DNA from 3 places in the Rouxiella sp. S1S-2 genome. Region 3 is predicted to be linked to each of the others. Evidence: predicted binding sites of a transcription regulator. Region 3 holds the regulator's gene; each other region holds the start of a gene.

Region 1 (3,261 bases), 3.1 Mb from region 3:
ACAAAATAGTCTATCCCGTTCATCGTTAACTCCGGAGGCAAAGCTGCATTGTCGAAGTCCGGCGGGAAAACATGCCGGTTGCATAATTAATCCTAATTAAGGACTAATTAAACCTAACACGTTGAAAGAGGGTTAAAATGTGATATAAATCACATATCCCTACTGTGTTTCGCAGAGTGAGATATGACTTTCTTATGAATTAGAGGTAGGTCAAAAAATCATCAAGGAAATGTTCGCGTCAAGTCGGCTTGGGTTCAGAGAAAGTGTACTCCGCGTGATTTGCGCTAAGGTGCGGTCTCTTCCTCAAGCTTAATAAGATAGGTAAGCGCATCCTCTCGGTGTGTAAAACACATCTCTCGACTCGCCTGCAGGCTGGCACAAACTTTCGGTCGCAGCGGTGAAGTGAAAATCTTGCACTGGAAGTTATCTGCAAGTTGAACGCACCGCGTGTTGGCGGGCTTACCGTTTGGCATGCCCGGGATCGGGCTGGAAATTGAGGGCGCGATACAGCACGCGCCGCAGTCTGATCGACAGTCCATCGGTAGCTCCCCTCTGGGCTGCGAATTGACATGTAAACTCTGTTATCGCCAGACAATAGCAGTACGGTGAAATGCTCACCAGTTAAATCGCCAATAACGCCTTTCGGCACTCTTTTCATCACTCTTTTTGCGCTATCTGCTTGCCTGAAATCGGCGGCGCGAGTAACGTGTCGCCCATTATCCAAACTTTTTGCAAACAGGTTATTTTTATGGCACGTGCTAATGAAATTAAACGCGGCTTCGTTGTAAATTACGACGGTAAATTGCTGCTGGTAAAAGATATCGATGTTCAAAGTCCTAGCGCACGTGGCGCAAGTACCTTGTACAAAATGCGCTTCTCGGACGTGCGCACGGGTATGAAGGTTGAAGAGCGTTTCAAAGGTGACGATATCATCGATACCGTTACGCTGACCCGCCGCCGAGTGAACTTCTCGTACGTTGACGGCGACGAGTACATCTTTATGGATGACGAAGATTTCACTCCTTATACCTTCAACAAATCTCAGATTGAAGAAGAGCTGCTGTTCATTCCTGAAGGTGGCCTGGCGGGTATGCAAGTACTGCTGCTCGACACGCAGCTGCTGGCGCTTGAGATGCCGCAGACGGTTGATCTGGAAATCGTTGAAACCGCACCGGGTATTAAAGGTGCCTCGGCCAGTGCTCGCAACAAGCCCGCCACCATGACCACGGGTCTGGTCATTCAGGTGCCAGAATATCTGAGTGCCGGTGACAAAATTCAGATTCATATTGCCGAACATCGCTATATGGGTCGTGCATAAGGCCGGGCAATGCCCTCACCTGTTGTCATAAAGGGCGCTACGGCGCTCTTTTTTTTGCCTGCCATTTTATTGCACCTGACAGAGTTTTGATCCGCCTCACAAATGCGGCCTAATATTTGGACTTACCAATTTTCATTGCTGTCATATCACTTTACACTGAGCCCATGACTAAACGGCTCATATCAACGTTAATAATCCATTAAATCGTTCTCTGAGTGCTTTTGGCCTGACCAATTTATTCTTGCTTGAATGTGATGGAGTCAAAATGAACAAGATTTCCACTGGCGCTTTGCCCGCTGAAGTTCAACTACCTCAATACGACCGTCAGGCGCTCAAAACGCGCATCGTGCACATTGGTTTTGGTGCCTTTCATCGGGCACATCAGGCGCTGATGACCGATCGTGTGCTGAATAAACAGGGGGGCGATTGGGGTATTTGCGAGATTTCGCTGTTTGGTCGCGATAATTTAATACGGGCGCTGCGTGAGCAAGACCACCTGTTTAGCGTGCTGGAGAAAGGCGCGGCCGGAAATCAGGCCATTATCGTTGGCGCAGTCCATGAGTCGATGCACGGAAGAATTGAGGGCATCGAGGCTATTGTTGAGAAACTGGCAGAGCCGCAGGTGGCCATAGTTTCACTGACTATCACCGAAAAAGGCTACTGCATCGAGCCGGTTAGCGGCAAACTCGATTTACAGCACCCCGATATTGTGAAAGATCTCAACGACGGAGTGTCACCGGCAACCGCCCCAGGCCTCCTCGTTGAAGCTCTGCGCCTGCGCCATCAGCGTGGACTGCCCGGTTTCAGCATTCTTTCCTGCGATAACATCCCCGAAAACGGTCACGTGGTCAAAAACGCCATCCTCGGCCTGGCGCAGGCAAAAGATCCGACATTAGCCGCCTGGATCCACGAGTCAGTCACCTTCCCAAGCACGATGGTTGACCGCATTGTTCCAGCCCTCACTGAAGAGTATGAGGTTGAAATCAGCAACGCATTGGGCGGCATTGACGACCCGTGTGGGATAGCCTGCGAGCCTTTCATTCAATGGGTTATTGAAGACAATTTCGTGGCGGGCCGTCCTGCCTGGGAAACCGTTGGCGCACAGCTGGTCGATGACGTACTGCCGTTTGAACAAATGAAATTGCGCATGCTAAACGGCAGCCACTCGTTTCTGGCCTATCTCGGCTATCTGGCCGGTTATCAGTTTATTAATGTCTGCATGGAGGATGACAACTATCGCCGCGCGGCATATCGCCTGATGCTGGAAGAGCAGGCGCCAACGCTGAGCGTTTCCGGCATTAACCTGACAACCTACGCCGACAGCCTGATTGAGCGCTACAGCAATCCGTCGCTCAAACACCGTACCTGGCAAATTGCGATGGACGGTACGCAAAAGTTGCCACAGCGGATGCTCGACTCCTTGCGCTGGCACCTGCAACACGGTGGTGATTTTTCTTGTCTGGCACTGGGCGTTGCCGGTTGGATGCGCTACGTTGGCGGTGTTGACGACGCGGGCCAGGCCATCGAAATAAAAGATCCGATGGCGGCCAAGCTGCGAGAAATCGTTGAGTCAAATGCGGATGGTGAAGCGCGAGTGCTGGCACTTCTGGGACTTAAGAGCGTGTTTGGTGACGCATTGCCCGCCAATCAATCGGCGGTTGACGCCATTCTGCGTGCTTATTCAAGTCTGCAAAGTATCGGGGCGAAAGCAACCGTAGCGAATCTGGTCAAATAAAGGTTTTTACCTGGCGTTGGCTGATTATCGCCCGTTAGTCATTCAGACTGGCGGGCACTGAACGAAACAGATAGCCGTCAAACGCCGGATCTTCCGCATCTGAAATCTCAAGTAGTTTGCTTTTCACGTTTTCAAGATGCTGCCACATCGCCTGCTTGGCGGCTTTTGGCTCACGACGCAAAATAGCCTGCAAGATTTGCTGATGATC
Region 2 (3,261 bases), 1.9 Mb from region 3:
ACGCTGGCAGCACGGCAGCACCGATATTCAGCCGTGGATTGATGCACAACGCGCCCGCCGACAGGCCAGTCTTAATCTGCTACAAAACGTACTCGACAGCAAAATAAACGCCGTACAGCTTTATGTCGCGATCGGCGGTCAATATACCCAACGTGCCCCCAACAAAGATGTATGATAACTTTTAAAATTGTTATACCGAATATCTGACCGGCCGCTGACTTTTGCTGGATGGGTGATGATGCATGAGACTAAACCGGCATCGGCAGGCATCTCTGCACTTGCCCTGCTGGTAGCTGCGGCGTTTTGGCGGTGTTTATTCCGCTTTGTGGCTGGGCCGCCGCTGGGCGGTTTTATCACTCAGTACGCTTCTTGGCACTGGATTTTCCTGATAAACGTTCCGCTTGGCCTACTTGCCAAGCTGGGGCTGTGCCTTTCCTGCTGCCGCTGATGCTGCAGGTTGGATTTGGCTTCGATCCTTGGGGCGCTGGGTATTCGTTTTGGTGAACAGGTCGCTCACTAGGGAGCGTGGCAGTCGGGACCGGGAATAAGTTTTAAGCTGGCGTTTGTGTTTATGGCGGCGTTGGCGCTTATTGGCTGGATAGACATCTGGCGGCTTGAGGCGAATGCGGGACATAGCGTTTCGGGTTCAAAACGCGGCGTCTAAACCCGAAAGTCGTGAATACAGACTGAGACCGTCGGTTTACGGCTTACTGCGGTTTAAGTCTAATTACGTCCTGAAACTGCTGCTTCAATTCCTGCTTACTTTTTGTCACGATCTGCCCGTTGGTCCCCACCGTCATATGCTGAGCATCAACGTTGTGACGTGCCTGATAAAGCATCACTACCTGCAGGCTGTGCTCTTTTTGCAGCTCGGTGAGCCTTACCCCGTCGGGCCATTTACCTAACTCTACTGCAAGCGCAAGGCGTTGGTAAATTTCAGGCGTCATGACATCGACCAGTTCATGGATTTCCATTTCAAACTCCTCGCTCAGCGGAATTATTCAGCCAATTATTCACACGCCTTGAATAACTGGCTGAATCGATTTTGTGACTTTATTAATGCCGTTTTGCTCTGCATTTTAAGACAACAGTGTGCAGCGCAAAAGCAGCCATTAGCCAGCCGTTTTGTCACCATTTTCGCCGTCAATAAAGCTCATTGAGGCGGAATTTACACAGTATCGGTCACCAGTTGGCTCTGGGCCGTCTGGGAAGACGTGCCCCAAATGTGCATCGCAATTTGAGCAACGGATCTCTACGCGCTCCATGCCGTGCGTGTTGTCGGTAAGATACTTGATGGCGTCATGCGTGACGGGCTGATAAAAGCTTGGCCAGCCGCATCCGGCATCGAATTTCGTATCAGAGTAAAACAACGGCGCATTACAGCACAGACAATGGTAAATACCGTCGCGCGTATTGTGCAGCAGTTTTCCAGTGTACGGCCTTTCGGTACCGCGCTCCTGAGTCACATAGCGTTGTATATCAGTAAGTTGTGGATTTTGTGGGGTATCTTTGATTTCGTTGGCCATAGTTGCCGTTCTCTTCGAGATAAAAAAATCAACTAAAATAACAGTCAATTATAACAAAAAAGTAACAACGAGTCAGCCCGTTTTGGCTTAAACTCTATGCCATTGGTGCTGAGACAAGACTATGTGTGATTGCGATCACACATTTGATTCTAGGGGCGTTTAAACATCGGCATTACGCCCCAATATGCGTAACAGCTGATTTAGAAACGGAACGTTCAATAAGCGAACAATTGTAGGGGCACCCTTTGACTTACAGCAATAATTGACACGATTCCGCTTGACGCTCACCAAGGTTTTTGTAATTTTACAACCAACCTTTTATTCACTGAAAAATAGCTGGTGGAATATATGACTATCAAAGTAGGTATCAACGGTTTTGGCCGTATCGGTCGCATCGTTTTCCGTGCTGCGCAAGAACGCTCTGACATCGAAATCGTTGCAATCAACGATCTGTTAGACGCTGACTACATGGCATACATGCTGAAATATGACTCAACTCACGGTCGTTTCGAAGGCACCGTTGAAGTGAAAGACGGTCATCTGGTTGTTAACGGCAAAACCATCCGCGTTACCGCTGAGCGTGACCCAGCTAACCTGAAATGGAATGAAGTGAACGTTGACGTTGTAGCGGAAGCGACCGGTATCTTCCTGACCGAAGAAACTGCCAACAAGCACATCGAAGCTGGCGCCAAGAAAGTGGTTCTGACGGGTCCATCTAAAGATGACACCCCTATGTTTGTTATGGGCGTTAACCATAATGAATATGCTGGTCAGAAGATCGTTTCTAACGCATCGTGCACCACTAACTGCCTGGCTCCACTGGCTAAAGTTATCAACGACAAGTTCGGCATCGTTGAAGCACTGATGACCACTGTACATGCAACTACCGCTACTCAGAAAACTGTTGATGGCCCGTCTCACAAAGACTGGCGCGGCGGCCGCGGCGCATCCCAGAACATCATCCCATCTTCTACTGGTGCTGCTAAAGCAGTCGGTAAAGTTATTCCAGCGCTGAACGGCAAACTGACCGGTATGGCTTTCCGCGTACCGACTCCGAACGTTTCCGTTGTTGACCTGACTGCACGTCTGGAAAAACCAGCCACTTACAAAGAAATTTGTGCTGAGCTGAAACGCGCTTCAGAGAACGAACTGAAAGGCATTCTGGGCTACACTGAAGACGAAGTAGTTTCTACCGATTTTAACGGCGAAAAACTGACTTCTGTATTCGATGCTAAAGCTGGTATCGCCCTGAACGACAACTTTGTGAAACTGGTTTCTTGGTACGATAACGAAACTGGCTACTCAAATAAAGTTCTGGATCTGATCACTCATATCGCCAACAAATAATTCGTTGCAGATAAAGTGAACTGACAAAGGGCGACGAAAGTCGCCCTTTTCTGTTTAAATCACTCATCCAGTCAGTTTTCACCTGTCTTAGTTCACACCAGACATTGCACAGGACTAAATGATGACCGAACAGCTTTTTACCCTCCCCGTTTTGAAACAGCTCTCCCCTGCTATTACGCAGTGTCAAATTGCTGACCTGCCGATATTGGTTGTTAACCATCCCACAGGACGTGCGGCAATAGCGCTTCAGGGTGCTCATCTGCTGAGTTGGCAACCTGCCGGGCAAAAACCGGTTATCTGGCTTAGCAGTGAGACCGCATTTCAGCCTGGCGTTGCCATTCGCGGCGGTGTGCCCATTTGCTGGCCGTGGTTTGGCCCAGCAGGCAAA
Region 3 (3,261 bases):
CTTCTCGCTACTCGAACAGAGCTTTGTTGAATATGGCAAAAGCGGTACTGGGCGTTCGCGAAAATATTTGCATACTTATGACGAAGCCGTGCCCTACAATCAGGTACCCGGCACCTTTACGCCGTGGCAGGCGCTGCCTGAGCCAACCGACATTCTTTTTTATGAAGGACTGCACGGTGGCGTAGTCACCAACCAGGTCGATGTCGCCAAACAGGTCGATTTATTGGTCGGCGTGGTACCCATCGTTAACCTTGAGTGGATACAAAAGCTGGTGCGCGACACCGGCGAGCGCGGCCACTCGCGTGAAGCAGTGATGGACTCGGTAGTGCGGTCGATGGACGACTACATCAATTACATTACGCCGCAGTTTTCACGCACCCATATTAACTTCCAGCGCGTACCGACCATCGATACCTCTAACCCGTTTGCCGCCAAGGCCATTCCTTCGCTGGATGAGAGCTTTGTGGTTATTCATTTTCAAGGTCTGGACCAGATTGACTTCCCCTATCTGCTGGCAATGCTGCAGGGATCGTTTATTTCGCACATCAATACGTTGGTGGTGCCGGGGGGAAAAATGGGCCTGGCGATGGAGCTTATTATGGGGCCACTGGTGCAGCGGCTGATGGAAGGCAAAAAGATCGAGTAATCAGTCGATATACTTCGCAAAAACGCCGCTAACCTTCACGGCGCGGCGTTTTATCACTTTCTATTGCCTAAACAGCAAACCGGGCTGATTACTCTTGAGCATCAATCACTTCAAAACTGTGAGTGATGGTGGCCGCTTTGCCGAGCATCAGTGAAACCGAGCAATATTTTTCGGCCGACAGGCTCACGGCACGTTCAACCACTTTATCGGTCAAATCTTTGCCGGTGACGATAAAGTGCAGGTTGATGCGGGTAAACAGACGCGGCGCCTCTTCACGACGTTCGGAGGTCAGTTTCACTTCGCAGCCCAACACCTCGTTGCGGCCTTTTTGCAGAATCGACACTACGTCAATCGCACTGCAACCGCCTGCCGACATGAGCAGCATTTCCATCGGGCTAGGGGATTTGTCACCCGCATTGCCGTCCATAATGACCTGATGTCCAGACGAAGATTCTCCGAGAAACGTTAACCCTTCAACCCACTTTACCCGTGCTTGCATTTGCCTTTCTCCGGTAATAATTTTTAAAACAGACTACCCTTAACCCCTGAAACTGGCAATGGAACTCGATCCGCATCATGCTGAAGCGAGACAACACAAGACACGTCCGCAAACCTGTGCTACAAACAAAGCCGAAAGAAACTTTCCAACAAGTTGCGGCTAGGTTTTTTAGGTGTTAACAGGATAACCTTGGTGATAATGGCAAATTACAGCTGAAATCACTCCACCTGCCGCTTGCAGCATTGCTGGTCAGTTCATATGCTAAAAGAGCGCGAAGTAAAAAATCGCCGAACAGGGATTTCAAAGCCCTGTGATTTTGGGCAGCGATAATAAGAGGATAATAGCTAATGGTTCTCGGCAAGCCACAAACAGACCCTACTCTCGAATGGTTCCTGTCTCATTGTCATATACATAAGTATCCATCTAAAAGTACGCTGATTCACCAAGGTGAAAAAGCCGAAACGCTTTACTACATCGTGAAAGGTTCGGTTGCCGTTCTGATTAAAGATGAAGAAGGCAAAGAAATGATACTTTCCTACCTTAACCAAGGTGACTTCATCGGCGAGCTGGGACTCTTCGAAGAAGGACAGGAACGTAGTGCATGGGTTAGAGCCAAAACTGCCTGTGAAGTGGCCGAAATTTCCTACAAGAAATTTCGCCAGCTCATCCAGGTTAATCCAGACATTCTGATGCGCCTGTCCGCACAGATGGCAAGCCGACTGCAGATAACGTCCGAGAAAGTGGGCAACCTTGCCTTCCTCGACGTGACCGGTCGTATTGCACAAACTCTGCTGAATCTGGCTAAACAGCCGGATGCCATGACCCATCCCGATGGCATGCAGATCAAAATTACCCGTCAAGAAATCGGTCAAATAGTCGGCTGTTCACGCGAAACTGTGGGTCGAATTCTTAAAATGCTTGAAGATCAAAGTCTGATTTCAGCCCACGGTAAAACGATTGTCGTTTACGGCACCCGTTAATCGTCTTAAAAACGGCGCAGCAGATAACTGTTGCGCCGTTTTTGTTAGCCTATCTGCACAAAAATGACGCTTTGGCAAAGACTTTTTTATCACCCTGAAGTTAACTATGCGCTAAGACAAACGCTGGTTCTCTGCCTGCCCATTGCCTTCGCTATGCTGTTTGGCCAGTTGAAAATGGGTCTGCTGTTCGCGTTGGTGCCCGCATGCTGCAACATTTCAGGTCTCGATACCCCACATAAACGCTTTTTCAAACGCCTGTTGGTCGGTGGATCACTGTTCGCCGTCAGCAGTATTTTGCTACAGTTGATGTTGGTTAACTGGCATCTGCCGCTGCCGCTTATCATGCTCGGCCTGACGCTGGTCATCGGCGTGACGGGGGCGATAAGTCCGCTGCATGCGCGTCTATTACCGGGCGCGCTGGTTGCCGCTATCTTTACGCTCAGCATGGCGGGCGTAGTGCCGATTTGGCATGCGCCACTGCTGTTTGTGGTCGGGACTGCCTGGTACGGCGTATTTAACTGGCTGTGGTTTCGCCTGTCTGAAGAGCAGCCTATGCGCGAAACCCTAAGCCAGCTGTATCTCGAACTCGCCGACTATTTTGAAGCCAAATACAGCCTACTGACCCAGCATACCGATCCCGATACCGCCCTACCGCCGCTGCTGAACAGGCAACAAAAAGTCATCGACTTGATTGCTCTGCTTTATCAGCAGTTGCACATGCTGCCGACGCACGACCACCAGCATCATAAAAAGCTGTTGAGACGTTTTCAGGTAGCACTAGACCTTCAGGAGCACATTACGGTGAGTCTGCATCTGCCCACCGAGGTGCAAAAGCTGATGGAGGAGAGTCATGCCGAGGCGGTAATTCGCCGCAATGCTCAGGTGATTGCTGCCCGTCTGCGGGTGATTGCCAACGACATTCTTTATCACCGCCGTTCCGAGCGCTTCACTATGGCCAATGAGCTGGCGGCGCTGGAAAAAATATCTTCGCGCTACCGTGACAACCCGGTCGGCCAGTTTTGCTATTACCACTTCAGTCGCATTGCGAGACTGCTGCGTACCCAGCGCCCGCTTTATCGCCGTGACCTGATGCAAACCCAGGCCCGCCTGCCGTTCTGGGCGGCGTTGAAAAGCTA

Evidence for each region. The regulator CRP, encoded in region 3, controls carbon source genes, mostly activating them, when cyclic AMP is high. The targets are predictions, from matches to a motif close to ATGTGANNNNNNTCACAT.
Region 1: the regulator CRP is predicted to act here: its motif matches at 1,403-1,420, upstream of GA565_RS17105 (mannitol dehydrogenase family protein).
Region 2: the regulator CRP is predicted to act here: its motif matches at 1,650-1,667, upstream of msrB (peptide-methionine (R)-S-oxide reductase MsrB).

Annotation. Positions count from the first base shown of each region.
Region 1 is NZ_WFKL01000001.1:3,725,158-3,728,418, forward strand. Features, by position in the region: gene GA565_RS17090 (sodium:solute symporter family protein) at 1-23, opposite strand, end outside; gene GA565_RS17095 (YkgJ family cysteine cluster protein) at 285-539, opposite strand; gene yeiP (elongation factor P-like protein YeiP) at 749-1,318, shown strand; gene GA565_RS17105 (mannitol dehydrogenase family protein) at 1,584-3,053, shown strand; gene GA565_RS17110 (GntR family transcriptional regulator) at 3,088-3,261, opposite strand, start outside.
Region 2 is NZ_WFKL01000001.1:2,432,764-2,436,024, reverse strand. Features, by position in the region: gene GA565_RS11530 (efflux transporter outer membrane subunit) at 1-175, shown strand, start outside; partial or broken gene GA565_RS24955 (hypothetical protein) at 329-415, shown strand; gene GA565_RS11520 (YeaC family protein) at 708-974, opposite strand; gene msrB (peptide-methionine (R)-S-oxide reductase MsrB) at 1,113-1,526, opposite strand; gene gapA (glyceraldehyde-3-phosphate dehydrogenase) at 1,875-2,873, shown strand; gene GA565_RS11505 (D-hexose-6-phosphate mutarotase) at 2,995-3,261, shown strand, end outside.
Region 3 is NZ_WFKL01000001.1:581,816-585,076, reverse strand. Features, by position in the region: gene GA565_RS02660 (phosphoribulokinase) at 1-646, shown strand, start outside; gene GA565_RS02655 (OsmC family protein) at 735-1,145, opposite strand; gene crp (cAMP-activated global transcriptional regulator CRP) at 1,493-2,125, shown strand; gene GA565_RS02645 (YccS/YhfK family putative transporter) at 2,189-3,261, shown strand, end outside.